DNA from 3 places in the Comamonas sp. SY3 genome. Region 2 is predicted to be linked to each of the others. Evidence: predicted binding sites of a transcription regulator. Region 2 holds the regulator's gene; each other region holds the start of a gene.
What was found. The regulator sigma-54, encoded in region 2, starts transcription at its own class of promoters, with help from an activator protein. The targets are predictions, from matches to a motif close to TGGCANGNAANCTGCTTT.
Positions count from the first base shown of each region.

Region 1: a site for sigma-54 is predicted at 2,091-2,108, ahead of ACCQ08_RS07560 (TorF family putative porin). Genes of this name have one in related genera too.
Region 3: a site for sigma-54 is predicted at 2,426-2,443, ahead of glnA (type I glutamate--ammonia ligase). Genes of this name have one in related genera too.

Region 1 covers NZ_JBGTYN010000004.1:211,746-217,434, forward strand. Annotated here, with positions in the region: gene ACCQ08_RS07550 (ABC transporter substrate-binding protein) at 1-134, opposite strand, end outside; gene ACCQ08_RS07555 (YifB family Mg chelatase-like AAA ATPase) at 292-1,836, opposite strand; gene ACCQ08_RS07560 (TorF family putative porin) at 2,164-2,895, shown strand; gene glnK (P-II family nitrogen regulator) at 2,939-3,277, shown strand; gene ACCQ08_RS07570 (ammonium transporter) at 3,344-4,651, shown strand; gene ACCQ08_RS07575 (aminotransferase class V-fold PLP-dependent enzyme) at 4,763-5,689, opposite strand, start outside.
Region 2 covers NZ_JBGTYN010000020.1:43,629-49,317, reverse strand. Annotated here, with positions in the region: gene ACCQ08_RS20260 (hypothetical protein) at 1-110, shown strand, start outside; gene ACCQ08_RS20255 (aspartyl/asparaginyl beta-hydroxylase domain-containing protein) at 251-1,165, shown strand; gene rpoN (RNA polymerase factor sigma-54) at 1,241-2,866, opposite strand; gene lptB (LPS export ABC transporter ATP-binding protein) at 2,972-3,748, opposite strand; gene lptA (lipopolysaccharide transport periplasmic protein LptA) at 3,772-4,437, opposite strand; gene ACCQ08_RS20235 (thiol:disulfide interchange protein DsbA/DsbL) at 4,549-5,193, opposite strand; gene ACCQ08_RS20230 (SPOR domain-containing protein) at 5,250-5,689, opposite strand, start outside.
Region 3 covers NZ_JBGTYN010000009.1:2,815-8,503, forward strand. Annotated here, with positions in the region: gene ACCQ08_RS13255 (polysaccharide deacetylase family protein) at 1-26, shown strand, start outside; gene ACCQ08_RS13260 (sterol desaturase family protein) at 91-1,110, shown strand; gene ACCQ08_RS13265 (EI24 domain-containing protein) at 1,196-2,104, shown strand; gene glnA (type I glutamate--ammonia ligase) at 2,491-3,906, shown strand; gene ACCQ08_RS13275 (hypothetical protein) at 4,329-4,856, shown strand; gene glnL (nitrogen regulation protein NR(II)) at 4,887-5,689, shown strand, end outside.

The DNA.
Region 1 (5,689 bases), on a different contig from region 2:
AGCGGCGCCAGCAGGCCGATACGGATGGGAGCACCGCTGGGGGCGCTGGCTGCGCCTGCAGCACTGGCACCGGCCACCACACACATCGAGGCCATCGCCACGCCCAAGACTCGCCACTGGCCCAATTTGCTCACGCCCATATCCGCTTTCAAAAACCCGCCAGTCGCAGCAGGGCTGCGCGGCGCAAAAGGGGGGATTGTGCAAAGGCAGCGTTGCGGGAGGAACTAATTTTTCTGACTTAGCAAACGCGTTTTTTGCATAAGGGCGGGGATGAGCATGGGCATGCGCTGCCTACATGCCGCTCGTACCCAACAATGCCCGCCGGTACTGCACCGCCTCGGCCACATGGGCCGGGCTGATGGTCTCCGACTGCGCCAGGTCGGCAATCGAGCGGGCCACGCGCAGGCTGCGGTGGATGCCGCGTGCAGACCAGGCCAGCTGGGCGGCGGCGGTTTGCAGCAGTTGCAGCGCGGCGGGCTCGGCCTGGCAGTGGGCATCGAGCGCCTGGCCTTGCAGCTGCTGGTTGTGCATGCCCTGGCGCTGCAGTGAGCGGGCGCGGGCGGCGGTCACCCGCTCGCGGATGGCGGCGGTCGATTCGCCGGCCGGGGCGGTGAGCAGTTCATCGGCCGGCAGGGGGCTGACTTCCAGGTGCAGGTCGATGCGGTCGAGCAGGGGGCCGCTGATGCGGGCCTGGTAGCGGCTGACCTGGTCGGGCGAGCAGCGGCAGGCGCGCTGGCGCGAGCCCCGAAAACCGCAGGGGCAGGGGTTCATCGCGGCGATCAGCTGAAAGCGGGCGGGGAAGGTGGCCTGCTGCGCGGCGCGGGCAATGCTGATCTGGCCGGTCTCCAGCGGCTCGCGCAGCGCTTCCAGCGCGCTGCGCGGAAATTCTGGCAATTCGTCCAAAAACAGCACGCCGCAATAGGCCAGCGATATCGCACCGGGCCGGGGCGGGCTGCCGCCGCCCACCAGGGCCACGGCGCTGGCGGTGTGGTGGGGCGCCATGGTGGTGCGCTGGCCCCAGCTGCGGGCATCAAAGGCGCCGACCAGGCTGTGCACGGCGGCGTTCTCCAGGGCCTCGGCCACGCTCAGCGCAGGCAGCAGGCCGGCAAAGCGCTGGGCCAGCATCGATTTGCCGGCGCCCGGTGCGCCCAGCATCAGCAGGTTGTGGCCGCCGCAGGCGGCGATCTCCAGCACCCGCTTGCTGGCGGTCTGGCCTTTGACGTCGGCCATATCGGCGCCGGGCGCCTCGGGCGGCCGGCTCTGGGCGGGCATGCGCTGCCACTGGCTGGGGGCTGCATCGGGCTCGGCGCTGGCGGCCTGCGGCGCAAAGTGCTGCACCACGTCCATCAGGTGGCTGGCGCGGTAGACCTCGGCATCGGGCACCAGCGCCGCATCTTCTGCACTGCCCGGGGGCAGCACCTGGCGCACATGCTGGCCGCGCTGGTGCAGATCCATGCTCGCGGCCAGCGCGCCGCGCACGGGCCGCAGTGCGCCGGACAGCGACAGCTCGCCGGCAAACTCGTAGTGCTGGAGCCGGTCTGCATCGATGGCGCCGCTGGCCGCCAGAATGCCGACCGCGATGGCCAGGTCGTAGCGGCCCGATTCCTTGGGCAGGTCGGCCGGGGCCAGGTTGACGGTGATGCGCTTGTTGTGCGGGAACTCCAGTCCGCTGTTCTGCAGCGCCGAGCGCACGCGCTCGCGAGCCTCTTTCACTTCCAGATCGGCCAGGCCGACCAGGGTGAAGCTGGGCAGGCCATTGGCCAGATGGACTTCGACGCTGACGGGGTGGCCGGTGAGCCCGACCAGGGCCCGGCTGTGCACCACGGCGAGACTCATGGGCTGGCTTCCTTGTGGTTGTGCACCGTTTTGGTGCATTGCGAAGCACCTCTTGGAGGCACGGCTGCAGCCAGCATCGCAAAAGTCGGTTTTCGGGACAAGGGGCGCCAGCCCGCAGCGGCAGCGCCGCTGGCACCCAGCCTGCGCCGTTTGCCCCGCACAGCCCGGTGGCGGCTGAGAACGTAAGCATTTGCAAAAAAACATAGCGGGCGGCGCTTGTCTGGTGCGCACAACGCGCGGGGTGGTGCCAGGTTTGGCACGCTCTGTGCATTGTGCTTGCCACCAACGGATGGGTCGAATTCATCAACAAGGAGTGTGGCAATGGCGATGAGCAACAGAGGCTGGATGGTGGTGGCGGGTGCAGCGTTCCTGGCGCTGCCGGTGGTGGCGAGCGCGCAGCTGACCGCCAACGTGAGCGTGACCACGAACTACAAGTTCCGCGGTCAGGACCAGAAGTCCTCTAGTGCCAAGTGGGTCAAGCCCGCACTCCAGGGAGGGGTCGACTACGCCTTTGGCGACAGCGGCTTTTATGTGGGTAACTGGAACTCCACCGTCGACTGGCTCGACAACAACAAGGTGGAGATGGATTTCTACGGTGGCTACAAGTTCAAGGCCGCCGATGTGGATTGGGACCTGGGTCTGCTGACCTATGTCTATCCCGGCAACACGCTGGGCAACACCACCGAACTGTACGGCTCGGGCACCTACGGCCCGGTGACCGTGAAGTACTCGCACACCGTATCGAAGGATTACTTTGGCTGGGCCGGCACCAAGTACGACAGCACGTACAAGGGCCGCAACACCGGCTACCTGAATGTGGCGTTTGCGCAGGAAGTGGCGCCCAAAACCACGTTGAAGCTGGCCGTGGGCTACACCCGCTTTTCCAGCGACATCAAGGACCTGGGCGTGCCCAACTACCTGGACTACAGCGTGGGCGGTGCCTATGACCTGGGTGACGGTTTCTCGCTGAGTGCCGCCTGGGTGGGTGCCAACAAGACAGGCGCCTTCGGCTTTGTGAACAAGGGTCGTGCGATCGTGTCGCTGACCAAGGCTTTTTGATGCAGCGCCGCTGCAATAAGTGACGACAGGAGAACCTATGAACATGAAACTGGTAGTGGCGGTGATCAAGCCCTTCAAGCTCGATGAAGTGCGTGAGGCGCTGTCCGATATTGGGGTGCAAGGCATCACGGTGAGCGAGGTCAAGGGCTTTGGACGTCAGAAGGGCCATACCGAGCTGTACCGAGGCGCCGAGTACGTGGTGGATTTCCTGCCCAAGGTGAAGCTGGAGATCGCGGTGGCCGAGGACCTGGTGGACCGGGTGATCGAGGCCATCGAGAACGCCGCGCGCACCGGCAAGATCGGCGACGGCAAGATCTTTGTCTCCCCGCTGGAGCAGGTGGTGCGTATCCGTACCGGCGAAACCGGCCCGAACGCAATCTAAAAAAAAGGCGCTCCGCGCTGGCAAGGCGCGCGCTACAAGCCAATTTATCTTGAAGGTGTGAACAACATGAGACGACTACTTTCCTTGGCAGGGCTGGCGGCGGTGGCAGTGGCCACTGCGGGCAACGCGGCTGCGGCTGATGCGGCAGCTCCCGTTCTGAGCGCGGGCGATACCGCCTGGATCATGACCTCGACCATGCTGGTGATCCTGATGGTCATCCCGGGTCTGGCGCTGTTCTACGGCGGTCTGGTGCGCAGCAAGAACATGCTGTCGGTGCTGGCCCAGGTGTTCACGATCTTTTCGCTGATCACCGTGCTGTGGACCATCTACGGCTACTCGCTGACCTTCTCCGGCGAAGGCAACTTCTTTGGCGACTTCGGCAAGGTGTTCCTGATGGGCATCACCCCGGATACGCTCTCTGGTGCGATGGCCACTGTGCCTGAGTATGTGTTCGTCTCGTTCCAGGCCACGTTCGCCGCCATCACCGTGGCGCTGATCGTCGGTGCCTTTGCCGAGCGCATCAAGTTTGCTGCCGTGATGATCTTTGCGGTGCTGTGGTTCACGTTGAGCTACCTGCCGATTGCCCACATGGTCTGGGGCGGTGGTCTGCTGGGCAAGGATGGCGCACTGGACTTTGCCGGCGGCACCGTCGTGCACATCAACGCCGGTGTGGCCGGTCTGGTGGGCTCCTATGTGCTGGGCAAGCGCCTGGGCTTTGGCCGCGAAGCGCTGGCGCCCCACAACCTGACTCTGACCATGGTGGGCGCATCGCTGCTGTGGGTGGGCTGGTTCGGCTTCAACGCCGGCTCGGCAGGTGCTGCCAACGGTATTGCCGGTCTGGCCTTCATCAATACCATCGTGGCCACCGGCGCAGCTTGCGTGAGCTGGTTGGTCTGCGAAACCCTGCACAAGGGCAAGCCTTCGATGCTGGGTGCCGCTTCGGGTGCCGTCGGTGGCCTGGTGGTCATCACCCCGGCAGCCGGTTTTGTCGGCCCCATGGGTGCCATCGTGATGGGTCTGCTCGCCGGTGCGCTGTGCCTGTGGGGTGTGTCCGGCCTCAAGCGCCTGCTCAAGGTCGATGACACCTGCGACGTCTTCGGTGTGCACGGCGTGGGCGGTATCCTGGGTGCCATCCTGACCGGTGTGTTCTGCGCCTCCAGCCTGGGTGGCGTCGAGCCGGAAGGCTACAACATGGCCCACCAGATCTGGGTGCAGACCAAGGGCGTGCTGATCACCATCGTGTGGTCTGCGGTGGCAGCGTGGATCTCGTACAAGGTGGCAGGTCTGCTGACCGGTGGCCTGCGGGTGACGGAAGAAGCCGAACGCGAAGGCCTGGACATCACCTCCCACGGCGAAGCGGCCTACGGACGTTGATTCTTGCGGATACTCCTTGGGGGGCCGGACGGGTGTACAACCCGGCCGGCCTTTTTTTGTGCGCCGTGCTGGCGCTCAGAACCTGTCTACGATCTGCTCCTGAAACACGGCTTAGACCGATGCCGGGGCGCGCTCTGGCCACAGCGCCAGGCCACCGGCGACGCTGAAGGCCTGGTGGTGGCCCAGCCGGCGCAATGCATGGGCCGCCTGGGCACTGCGGTTGCCGCTGCGGCAGTAAAACACCACGGGGGTATCGGCCGGCAAGGCCAGCCACTGCGGCAGTGCATTGAGCAGGCCGGACAGCGGCACGGCCTGGCTGCTGGCGCCCTCGTCCATGCCCGGCGCCTGGCCCAGTTGCTGCTCATAGGGCTCGCGCACATCCACCAGCAGCGCGGCGCTGCCGGCCTGCTGCAGTGCCTGGGCACGGGCCACCGGCAGCTCCACACACACGGCAGGCGTGGCGGCCTCCACGCGGGCGCCGCAGGCCATGGTTTGGTAGGCGGTGGGGGCCAGGTCCTGCTCCAGTGCAGCCTTGGCAGCGGCAAAGGCGGCGGCATCCAGCTGGCCCTGCAGCACGCCGGCCAGCAGCGGCTGGGCAGCAGCCTCGACGGCCAGGGTGCAGGCAAAGCGGTGGTCGTAGTCATGGCCGGGCAGCAGCAGGGTCTGCGGGCCCACGGTCTCCGCCAGCAGGCGCAGGCTGTCCGCATAGGCGAGCGGCGCGCTCTGCGCAAAATCGCTGCGGCCCAGCGCGCCAGGCAGCACGGTATCGCCGACCAGCGCCAGCTGCAGCTGCGTGCCTTCATGCAGCAGATAGGCGGTGGAGTCGGCCGTGTGGCCGGGCAGCGCCAGCCGGCTCAGGCGGTAGGCGCCCAGGTCGATCTGCGTGGCGCCTTGGGGCCAGCCCAGCGCATCTACCGCGCCAGCGGCCTGCAGCGCAGCGGGCACGGCCGCGCGCAGCTCGGCCGCCGATGAGGCATGGTCGCCATGGCTGTGGGTGTCCAGCACGGCGGCCAGCGTGAAGCCCCGGCAGCGCAGCCA
Region 2 (5,689 bases):
TGCAGGCCGAGCTGAACAAGGCGATGACGCACTGGAGCGGCCAGCAGCGCCAGCTCAACCGCGAGATGCTGCAGCGCCTGAAAACCGCCTTCGCGGCACAGCCCAAGTAAGCGCGCAGGCCTGGGACGTCGGCAATAGGCCTGCTGGCAGCAGGCCATCAGACCGCCCCGCAGGCCTTGCAGCGCGCCGGTTTGCGCTCGCGCAGACACCCGCCACAGCGCAGTCGCTAAAATCGCTGTCTATGGCAAAAATCATCGTTCTGGCCCTGGTGCTGCTTTTCTTTGGCTGCGGCCTCTACATGCACCTGCGTGGCAAGGTGCGGCACAAGCTGCTGCGCCAGCTGTTTGACCACTCCACCTTCACGGCGCCGTTCAATGTGTTCATGCTGATGTTCAGCAAGGTACCGCGCACGCCGTACCTGCCCACCAGCACCTTCCCCGACCTGGCCCCGCTGCAGGCCAACTGGCGCGAGATCCGCGAAGAGGCCATCGGCCTGCACCAGGCGATGCAGATCAAGGCAGCGGCCAACAACGACGACGCGGGCTTCAACTCCTTCTTCAAGACCGGCTGGAAGCGCTTCTACCTGAAGTGGTACGGCCAGGCCCACCCCTCGGCAATGGAGCTTTGCCCCAAGACCACGGCGCTGGTGCAGTCCATCCCCGGCATCAAGGCGGCCATGTTTGCCGAGCTGCCGCCCGGCGCCAAGCTCAACCTGCACCGCGATCCCTACGCCGGATCGCTGCGTTACCACCTGGCCGTGCTGGCACCCAATGACGACCGCTGCATGATCGAAGTCGATGGCACGCCCTACAGCTGGCGCGAGGGCGAAGGCGTGGTCTTTGACGAGACCTATATGCACTGGGCCGAGAACCGGTCCGAGGGCAACCGCATCGTGCTGTTCTGCGATGTCGAGCGCCCGATGACGAATGGCTTTGCGCAGTGGCTCAACCGCTGGCTGGGCACGCATGTGGTGGCTGCTGCCAGCTCGCCCAACAACGAAGGCGATCCGCGCGGCTTCATCAGCCGCATCTTCAAGGTCTCCTTCTACATGGGCCAGTACCGCCGCCGCTTCAAGGCCTGGAACAAGACGGCCTACAAGCTGACCAAGTTCGGCCTGATGCTGGCCGTGCTGGCCTTGTTCATCTGGTGGCTGTGGCCGAAGTAAAACCGCAGCGCCTCAACGCAAAAACCGCAGTGTGCAACGCCACTGCGGTTTTTTCATGGCCCGTGCTGCCTGCGTTTACAGCGCCTTGCGCAGGCTGGCCGGCGGGATGCGCATCGCTTCGCGGTACTTGGCCACGGTGCGGCGCGCGCATTCAATGCCCTGGGCCTGCAGCAGGTCGGCAATTTTTGCGTCCGACAGCGGCTTCTTCGCGCTTTCCTCGTCCAGCAACTGCTTGATCAGCGCCTTGACCGCCGTACTGGAGGCGCTGCCGCCCGTCTCGGTGCCCAGGCCCGAGCCGAAGAAGTACTTGAGCTCGAAGGTGCCCTGCGGCGTGGCCATGTACTTGGCCGTGGTCACGCGGCTGATCGTGGATTCGTGCAGACCCAGCTCATCGGCGATCTCGCGCAGCACCATCGGGCGCATCGCCAGCTCGCCATGCACAAAGAAATTGCGCTGGCGCTCCACAATGGCCTGCGAGACACGCAAGATAGTGTCAAAGCGCTGCTGGATGTTCTTGATGAACCAGCGCGCCTCCTGCAGCCGCTGCTGCAGGGCGCCATGGCCCTCGCAGCCCTTGTGGCTGCGCAAGGCATTGGCATAGACATCCTGCACGCGCAGGCGCGGCATCACCTCGGCATTGAGCTGCACGCTGAAGCCGGGCACCGGCAGGCCGCGCTCGTTGCTGGGGCGCACGATGACATCGGGGATGATGGCATTGCGGTCCACATCGGCATAGGGCCGGCCCGGGCGGGGTTCGAGTTTGGCAATCAGCCCCAGCGCGCTGCGCACCGCCGCCTCGTTGCAGCCGGTCAGCTGCATCAGCTTGCGCACATCGCGGCGCGCCAGCAGGTCGAGGGATTCCTGGCAGACCAGCAACGCGGTCTCCAGCGCCAGCGCATCGGCCTCGGGCGTGTCCGAGCCCTCTTCATCCAGCAGCCGCTGCTGGGCCTTGATCTGCAGCTGCATGCATTCGGACAGGTTGCGTGCGCCCACACCGATGGGTTCCAGGCTTTGCAACAGGCGCAGCGCCACCGTCAGGTGGTGCAGCAGTGCTTCGTAGCGCTCGGGGTCGCTGGCATCGCCAAAGCTTTGTGCCAGCTCGGCGAGTGTTTCTTCGAGGTAGCCGTCGTCGTTCAGCGATTCGATCAGAAAATAGAGCGCTGCCCGGTCTTCCTGGCACAGGCGCAACGACAGCGCCTGGCGGTGCAGCACATCCTGCAGGCTCAGGTGCTCGCTGCGCCGCTCGGACATCGGCGTTTCGTCATCGTCATCGCCCGCACTGGCACGGGCCGGCAGCTCGCCGCCCCACTCTTCCCAGTCCGATGCCGAATCGCCCGCAGCTGCCTCGGCATCTACGCCGGTTTCCTTGCCGGCGCCAAAGTCCAGCGGCAGATCCGATGCACCCGGCTCGAAATCGCTGGTGTTGCCGGGGTCGGTGCCGGTCACGAGGTCGGCAACCTTGTCGGCCGCATCTGCAGCCTCGGTGGACTCGGCAGATTCAGCAGATTCGGCGGCGTCCTTGCCCGGTTCGGATTCGGGCGCATCATCGCCCTCGCGCTCCAGAAACGGGTTTTCGTCGAGCATCTGCTCGACTTCCTGCGTCAGCTCCTGCGTGGACAGCTGCAGCAGGCGGATCGACTGCTGCAGCTGAGGCGTCAGCGTCAGGTTCTGCGATACGCGCAGTGACAGCGAAGGCATCATCGCAGAGCCCCCGCTGCGGCTGCGGCAGCTGGCAACGGATCAGCCCCGCCAGCCCCAATGTGAGGGGCGGCTTCTTGGCTCGCACGCCCGCCAGGGCGTGCAGTATCACATGCGGAAATGCTCACCCAGGTACACCCTCCGAACCTCTGCGTTCTCCACAATCTCTTGCGGCGTCCCTGCGGCCAGCACCTTGCCATCGCTGATGATGCAGGCATGGTCACAGATACCCAGGGTTTCACGCACATTGTGGTCAGTGATCAGCACGCCAATGCCACGTTCCTTGAGGAAAGCCACAATGCGCTGGATCTCGATCACGGCGATCGGGTCAATGCCGGCGAAGGGTTCGTCGAGCAGGATGAAACGGGGCTGGGTGGCCAGCGCGCGGGCGATTTCGACCCGCCGGCGCTCACCACCAGAGAGCGCGACCGATGGCGACTCGCGCAGATGCTCGACACGCAGCTCCTGCAGCAATGCGGTCAGCTGGCGCTCGACCTCGGCGCGCGACAGCGACTTGCCATGCTCGTCCTTTTGCAGCTCCAGCACGGCGCGTACGTTGTCCTGCACGCTGAGTTTGCGGAAGATCGAGGCTTCCTGCGGCAGGTAGGACAGGCCCAGCTGCGAGCGCTGGTGGATCGGCATATTGGCGACCGACTGCCCATCGATGCGGATGTCGCCGCCATCGCTGCGCACCAGGCCGACGATCATGTAGAACGAGGTGGTCTTGCCAGCGCCGTTGGGGCCGAGCAAACCCACCACTTCGCCCTTGCGCACGGACAGCGATACGTCCTTGACCACCTTGCGGCTGCCGTAGGATTTCTCCAGATGCAACACCTCGAGCTGGCTGCGCTGGTCGCTGGTGGCCACCCGGGCGTTGACGGAAATGGTCGACGAATTCTCTGCCACGGTTACTTGGCTCCGTCGTTCAGTTGGGTGCTGGGGCGCAATGGCGTCTTGTCGTCGGCTGCGGGCTTGGCCGGACTGCTGGCCTTGTCGTCCGCCTTGCCATCTGCCTTGGGGGTCAGGATCACACGGACACGGTCCTTCTTGGGCGCGCCGGGCTTGGGATCGGCCGCCTGGGCGCCCTTCTGGCCGGAGACGGTGAAGGTATCGCTCAGGTTGTTGTAGACGATCAGCGGGCCGCTGACCTGGTCGGTCAGCGTGGTCTCGCGGTAGCGGCGCAGCTCACCCCGCCGCTCGAAATGCACGGTGTCATCGCGGCCGTTATAGGTGATGACCTCTCCTTCGCCTTCGACGAACTCGTCGGGAGCGCCCGGTGCGGAATCACGTTTTTGGCGGAAGAACGCCAGTTTGCCCGGTGCAGCGGTGACCACGCCATGCTGGAAGCCGTCGCGGTCCTGGCTCACCGTCAGCTGCGCGCCACGGATGATGATGGTGCCCTTGGTCACCACCACATTGCCCGTGAAGACGCTGGTCTGCTTGAGTTCATCATGGCGGCCATCGTCCGCCTCGATGTTCATGGGCTTGGTGCGGTCTGCACGCTCGGCATGCGACAGCAGCGGCACGGTCAGGGCCGCTGCCAGCAACAAAGAGGTAAAAATACGGTGTCTCATAAAGGCATGAATCTTGCTCTGCCCCATTGTAGCCATGCTGGAGCGTTGGACCGTTTTCGGCACAAAAAAGCCCGCGTGCGCGGGCCTTGTCTATCGCGGTGGGAAGTCCGTTCAGCCTTGTGCAGCCAGGAACTCTACCACCTGCAGCACATTGCTCATCGAGCCTGCACGGGTGCCGTCGGTGTAGTACTTGCCGGCCACGCCCAGCGATGGCACACCTTCGACGCCATAGGACTCCTGCAGCTGGGTCGCCTTGCGCACCTGGCCTGCCACGCTGAACGAGTTGTAGGCTTCCTTGAACTTGGCGAGGTTCACGCCGTTCTTGTCCATCCAGGCGAAGATTTCCTCGTCCTTGTTCAGGCGCTGGCGCTCGACATGGATCGCGCGGAACACCTTGACATGCACCTCGGGGATCAGGCCCATCGACTCCAGCGCAAAGTAGATCTTCTGCTGGGGCACAAAGGTGTTGTTGAAGGCGACCGGCACGCGGCGGATCTGCAGGTTCTTCGGAGCCGACTTGGCCCAGGCTTCGAACTGCGGCTCGAAGGCATTGCAGTGGGGGCAGCTGTACCAGAAGAATTCGATCACTTCCACCTTGCCAGCGGGTGCATCAGGGGTCACCGGCTTGGCCAGCTTGATGTAGTCCTTGCCTTCCTTGAACTTGGCCTGCGCATTGGCGCCGGTGGCGAAAGGCAGGCTCAGCGCGGAAGCGGCCGTAGCGGAAGCCGCGAAAGTGGAAAACTCACGACGTTTCATGTTTTGTTAACTCCAGTGACAAGTTGCGGTTAGGAGTGCGCGGCACCGCCAAAAGTTCAACGCTGCACGCGGACGATCTGCGCATCGACGCCAGCGCCATCGAGCTTGCCTTTGAGGCCATCGGCATCATCGCGCTTGTTGAAGGGTCCCACGCGCACCCGGTATACCGTGCGGCCATTGACCTCACGCTCGCTCACCCTGGCTTCCCAACCCATCATTGCCAGTTTGGCGCGCTGCGCATCGCCATCGGACTGGGTGCGGAACGCACCGGCCTGCACGAAGTACTGGAAGCCATCGGTGCCATCCGCACTGCGCGCCTTGGCCAGGTCTCCCAGCGGATCGGCGCCCTGGCCGGCCTTGGGATCGAGCTTGGCCACCTGTGTCTTGTCTGCCGGCTTGTCAGCGGGCTTGCTGGCATCCGGCAGCACCACTTCGGGTTTGGCGGGTTTGGCCTCGACCGGCGGGGTGGCGTTGTCGGCCACCGTGCGCGGTGGCT
Region 3 (5,689 bases), on a different contig from region 2:
ATTGGATTCGTCAGCATGGTGGCTGAAAGCGCGCGCGGTAGCGCACACTGGCTGCAGCGCTGGAAGCCCGATTCGCACTAATGGTTTGCCATGGAATTTCTCAGCACGCTTTTTGATAACGCGCAGCAGTGGCTGTTCGAGCAGCTGCTGCAGCCGCTGCTGTTCAACCTGGGCCTTGCCAGCTACCTGGAAGATGGCTACACGGCAGCGGGCTGGTTCTTGGTCGGTTGCCTGCAGATCGTCATCATGGTCCTGGTCATCGCGCCGCTGCAGCGCTGGCGGCCCGTCGAGGCGGTGACCGACCGGCATGCGATCCGTGTGGACATGCTCTACACCTTTATCCATCGCCTGGGTCTGTTCCGTCTGGCCTTGTTCTTCACCATCGATCCGCTGTGGGACATGGTGGTGGGCGCGCTGCGCGTGCGTGGTTTTGAGACCTGGCATCTGGATGCACTCTGGCCTGGTGTCACGGACCTGGGCTGGGTAAGCCTGCTGATCTACCTGGTGGTGTTCGACTTCGTCGCGTACTGGATCCACCGGGGCCAGCACCAGTTTGTCTGGTGGTGGCGGCTGCATGCCTTGCACCATTCCCAGCGGCAGATGACGATGTGGAGCGACAACCGCAACCACCTGCTCGATGACCTGGTGCATGACAGTATTTTGGTGTTCGTCGCCGTCTTGATCGGTGTGGCGCCCAGCCAGTTCGTCGCGATTGTCGCCATCACCCAATTGAGCGAAAGCCTGCAGCACGCCAATCTGCGCCTGTGGTTTGGCCGCCTGGGCGAGCGCCTGTGGATCAGCCCGCGCTTTCACCGCCGCCACCATGCCATCGGCATTGGCCACGAGTCACCCACGTCTTCTGCGGCGCCCAGCCCCGCCGTCCAGGCCGGAGAGGCCGTGCCCCGTACGCGATTGGGGGGCTGTAATTTTGGTGTACTGCTGCCATGGTGGGATATGCTTTTTGGCACCGCCAACTTTGAGCTACGCTATGACCCCACCGGTATCCGTGACCAGGTGCAGCCCAACCGCCACGGGCAGTTGCGCGATTACGGGCGCGGTTTTTGGAGCCAGCAGTGGCGTGGTCTGTTGCGGTTGCTGGGCCGTGCCTGAAGCGAAGTCCATGCCTGCCATCCGCTGCCGCAGAGGGCGATTCCCTGTCCTGCGGTGCCGCTGAAACCTACAAGGAGTTCACCCCATGCCCTCAGCGTCTGCCGGCTCCAGCCTGATGTTTGATGCTTTCTGGCGCGCTGCCGCCTATTGCTTCCGTCCGCGTGTGATGCTGCTGTCCATTTTGCCGCTGGTGGTGATGTTGGTGGCTCTGGGGGGCTGGAGCTATTTCTTCTGGTCGGGCGCGGTCGCAACCATGCAGCACTGGGTGGAGACCATTGGCTGGCTGCGCACGGTGTTCAGCTGGTTTGGCAGCAGCGGCACCGAGGGTTTTGCAGCGGGCATCGCGCCCTTTGTGGTGCTGATCCTGATCACGCCCGTGGCAGCGGTGGTTGCGCTGCTGGTGATTGCACTGCTGATGACGCCCGCGCTGGTCAATATGGTGACCGAGCAGCGCTTCCCTCTTTTGGAGAAGAAAAAAGGCATGGGCCTGGTGACCAGTGTGCTCTGGGCCCTGAGCACCTCGGCAGTGGCCGTCGTGGCCTTTGTCGTGACGATGCCGCTGTGGCTGATCCCCCCTTTGGTGCTGATTGTGCCTCCCGTCATCTGGGGCTGGCTCACCTACCGCGTGATGAGTGTGGATGCGCTGGCTGACCATGCCAGCAAGGCCGAACGCGACACCCTTCTGCAGCGCCACCGCTGGCCGCTGCTGCTGATGGGCATCATCTCCGGCTATATCGGCATCGCGCCCAGCATCGTCTGGGCCTCGGGCATGGTCTTCACGATTGGCTTTGTGGTGCTGATTCCGATCGCCGTATGGATCTATGCGATCACCTTTGCGTTTTCCTCGCTGTGGTTCATCCATTTCTGCCTGGCTGCGCTGCAGCAGCTGCGGATTGCCAATGGAGATCCCGGCGCACAGCTGCCGGTGACGGAGCCCGCGCTGCGCGGCAAAACCGATGGTGTGCGAGTGCCAGACTCCGGAGATGCGATTTAGGGGTCTGGGCGGGGCAGGGCGCGGAGATCGGCAGGCTCACAGCCTATATTCCTGCAGGCAGTGCACCAATGCAGTGCGCTAATACCCATTTTGGTGCGCTAACGCTTCTCAAGTTACGCCACCCCTGCTTTGCACCATTTTGGTGCCGTTGCCGCATCCTACCCCTCGCGCTGCACGGATCTGGGCCGCCGGCTGCAAAATCCTCAGCGCCCCTCTGGGGGTAGGCCAAAAGCGCGGTACAGTCTGGCTTTGGGCACAGTACGGATGCAGGGGCATTCGCCAAGCCCGCTTTTTCCGGTCGGCATGGGCATGTCACAAAACTGGCACGTAAACTGCTTTAGTCTTGGCACAGCCCTTTTTATTCACGATTTTCTTTGGAGCATTAGATGGCCAAGAGCGTTGCAGATGTGATGAGCATGTTGGACGAGAACGAGGTCAAGTTCGTTGATCTGCGTTTCACCGACACCCGTGGCAAGGAACAGCACGTCACGGTGCCTATCTCGCACTTTGACGAAGACAAGTTCACCTCGGGCCACGCGTTTGATGGCTCCTCCATCGCTGGCTGGAAGGGTATTGAAGCCTCCGACATGCTGCTGATGCCCGATCCCAACACGGCCAACATCGACCCGTTCTTTGACGAAACCACGATGTTCCTGCAGTGCGACGTGATCGAGCCCGGTGACGGCAAGGCCTATGACCGCGATCCACGTTCGGTGGCCAAGCGCGCTGAAGCCTACCTGAAGGCATCGGGCCTGGGCGATACCGCCTATTTCGGTCCAGAGCCAGAATTCTTCATCTTCGACGGCGTGCGTTGGAGCACCGAACCCAACAACCCGTTCTTCGACATCGAAGAATACGAAGCACCCTGGAACAGCGGCGCCAAGTTCGACAATGGCAACCGTGGTCACCGTCCACGCGTCAAGGGTGGCTACTTCCCCGTGCCTCCCGTGGACAGCACCCAGGACATGCGCGCTGAAATGTCCCTGCTGCTCGAGTCGCTGGGCATCCCCGTCGAAGTGTTCCACCACGAAGTGGCCGGCGCTGGCCAGAACGAACTGGGCACCCGCTTCTCCACGCTGGTGGAGCGTGCAGACTGGACCCAGGTGCAGAAGTACGTGATCTGGAACGTGGCGGACACCTACGGCAAGACCGCAACCTTCATGCCCAAGCCCTATTCGGGCGACAACGGCTCGGGCATGCACGTGCACCAGTCCGTGTGGAAAGACGGCAAGAACCTGTTCGCCGGTGACGGCTATGCCGGTCTGTCCGATTTCGCGCTGTACTACATCGGCGGCATCATCAAGCACGCCCGTGCACTGAACGCCATCACCAACCCTGGCACCAACAGCTACAAGCGCCTGGTTCCTGGTTTCGAGGCGCCTGTGAAGCTGGCTTACTCGGCCAAAAACCGCTCGGCATCGATCCGTATTCCTTACGTGAGCAACCCCAAGGGCCGCCGCGTGGAAGCACGTTTCCCCGATCCACTGATGAACCCCTACCTGGGCTTCGCAGCGTTGCTGATGGCCGGTCTGGATGGCGTGGAAAACAAGATCCATCCAGGCGAAGCTGCCACCAAGGACCTGTACCATCTGCCTCCGGAAGAAGACAAGCTGGTCCCCACCGTGTGCCACAGTCTGGACCAGGCCCTGGAAGCACTGGATGCCGACCGCGCCTTCCTGACCAAGGGCGGTGTGTTCAGCGACAGCATGCTGGATGCCTACATTGAGCTGAAGATGGGCGAAGTGACCCGCTTCCGCCAAGCGGTGCACCCTGTCGAATACGATATGTACTACTCGCTGTAAAGCCGTTCCCGCCAGGCTTTTTGGCCTGGTCAGTCTGGACAAAGCGACCTGTCAACCTTCCAAGGTGGCAGGTCGTTTTTTTATCGGGTGCCCACCGCGCTGGCATTGGCGGCTTGCGGCGAATCTGTAACAGCAGGAACTGTTCGGCGTGATCGACCTCCTTTGTAGCTACACTGCGGGTTGCAGAGGGGTCATCGTGCAAAGCCGCTCAGGATCGTCTGCAAAACCCTCGCCCAATGGGATGGACGCGGACCGGGATGAGACGCAAGGCGTCTTTTGCAGTCAATAGCCAGCTATTGACAAGGAAGACAACGCAGCGGATCGCCCGAGTCCGCGTTCAGACCATGGCAGGGAGTTTTGCAGAGGCTCCTTGAGGGCTCTCACGGAAATGGCAAGGCGGGGCGAACGGGCGAAACGGGGTTATGCATACAAAGTTGTTGTTTTTGATGGTGGCAGTGGCATGTGCGCAAGGCGCGGTGGCGCAGGATCGCATTTACCGCTGTGGCAATGAATACACCAACGATGTGGCCAAGGCACGGCAAAAAGGCTGTGCCGTGGTGGAAGGCGCCAACGTCACCGTCGTGCAAGGCACACGCCCGCACACGCCCGCTGCCAGCCCGGCACCCGCACCAAATGCCCCGGCCGCTGCGCCACGCCCGGCGCGTGCACCCGCTGCCGCCACACCCGCGCCACGCTCTACCACGGCCGAGGGCCGCGCCCGCGATTCCGACGCCCGCCTCATCCTGGAGACCGAGCTGAAAAAAGCCCAGGACAAGAAGACCGCGTTGGCGCGCGAGTACAACAATGGCGAGCCTGAGAAAAACGCCTTGGAGATGCGCAACCCCGCCTTCTACACCAAGCGCGTGGAAGATCTGAAACAGGAAATCGCGCGCAACGACAGCGATATCGCTGGCATTCAGCGCGAGCTCCAGCGCTTGCCGGCCCCATAATCAGGGCTTCTACCTTTCTGGGCACACCCCATGTCTGACCTCCGTGCCATCGATCGTGAATGGCAGGCGCTGGAACATATCGCCACCCTGGTCGCCGTGATTCGTCTCGACGGCGCCGCTGAACGGGTCAATGCAGCCCTGGAGAACGCGCTGGGCGTCTCGCGCAAAAGCATCCTGGGGCATTACTTCGGCGGTTTTTTTCAGGATGACGAACTGGTCCACAAGGCCCTGGTCGATGCGCGGGCGCAGCGCTTCTCGTCGCTGCGCTTCGAGGCGCAGTTGCGGCGCAGCTTGCAGGACTCCTTTCCGGTGCATGCCAACCTCTCGTGGTGGGAAGAGGAGGAGAGCATTCTGGTGGAGCTGTGGCCGCTGGAGCAGCAGGTGCGCCAGGACCGCGAGGAGCGCGTGCGCGAGCAGGCGTTGGCCAACAAGGAGCTGATACGCAACCTCGCCCATGAGATAAAGAACCCGCTAGGTGGCATACGCGGTGCTGCCCAGCTGCTGGAGCTGGAGCTGCCCGATGCCCAGCTCAAGGAATACACCGACGTCATCATCCATGAGGCCGACCGCCTGCAGGCGCTGGTCGACCGTTTGCTTGCGCCACACCGCCATCCGCACACGGTCGGCGATGTCAACATCCACGAGGTCTGCGAGCGCGTCTGCCAGTTGGTGTTGCTGGAGTACCCGCAAGGCCTGCGCATTGAGCGTGATTACGACACCTCGCTGCCCGAAATCCGGGGTGATCGGGAGCAGTTGATTCAGGCATTGCTGAACATTGTGCAGAATGCAGCACAGGTGCTGGTGCCGCAGATGGCGCAGGACAATGCACGCAT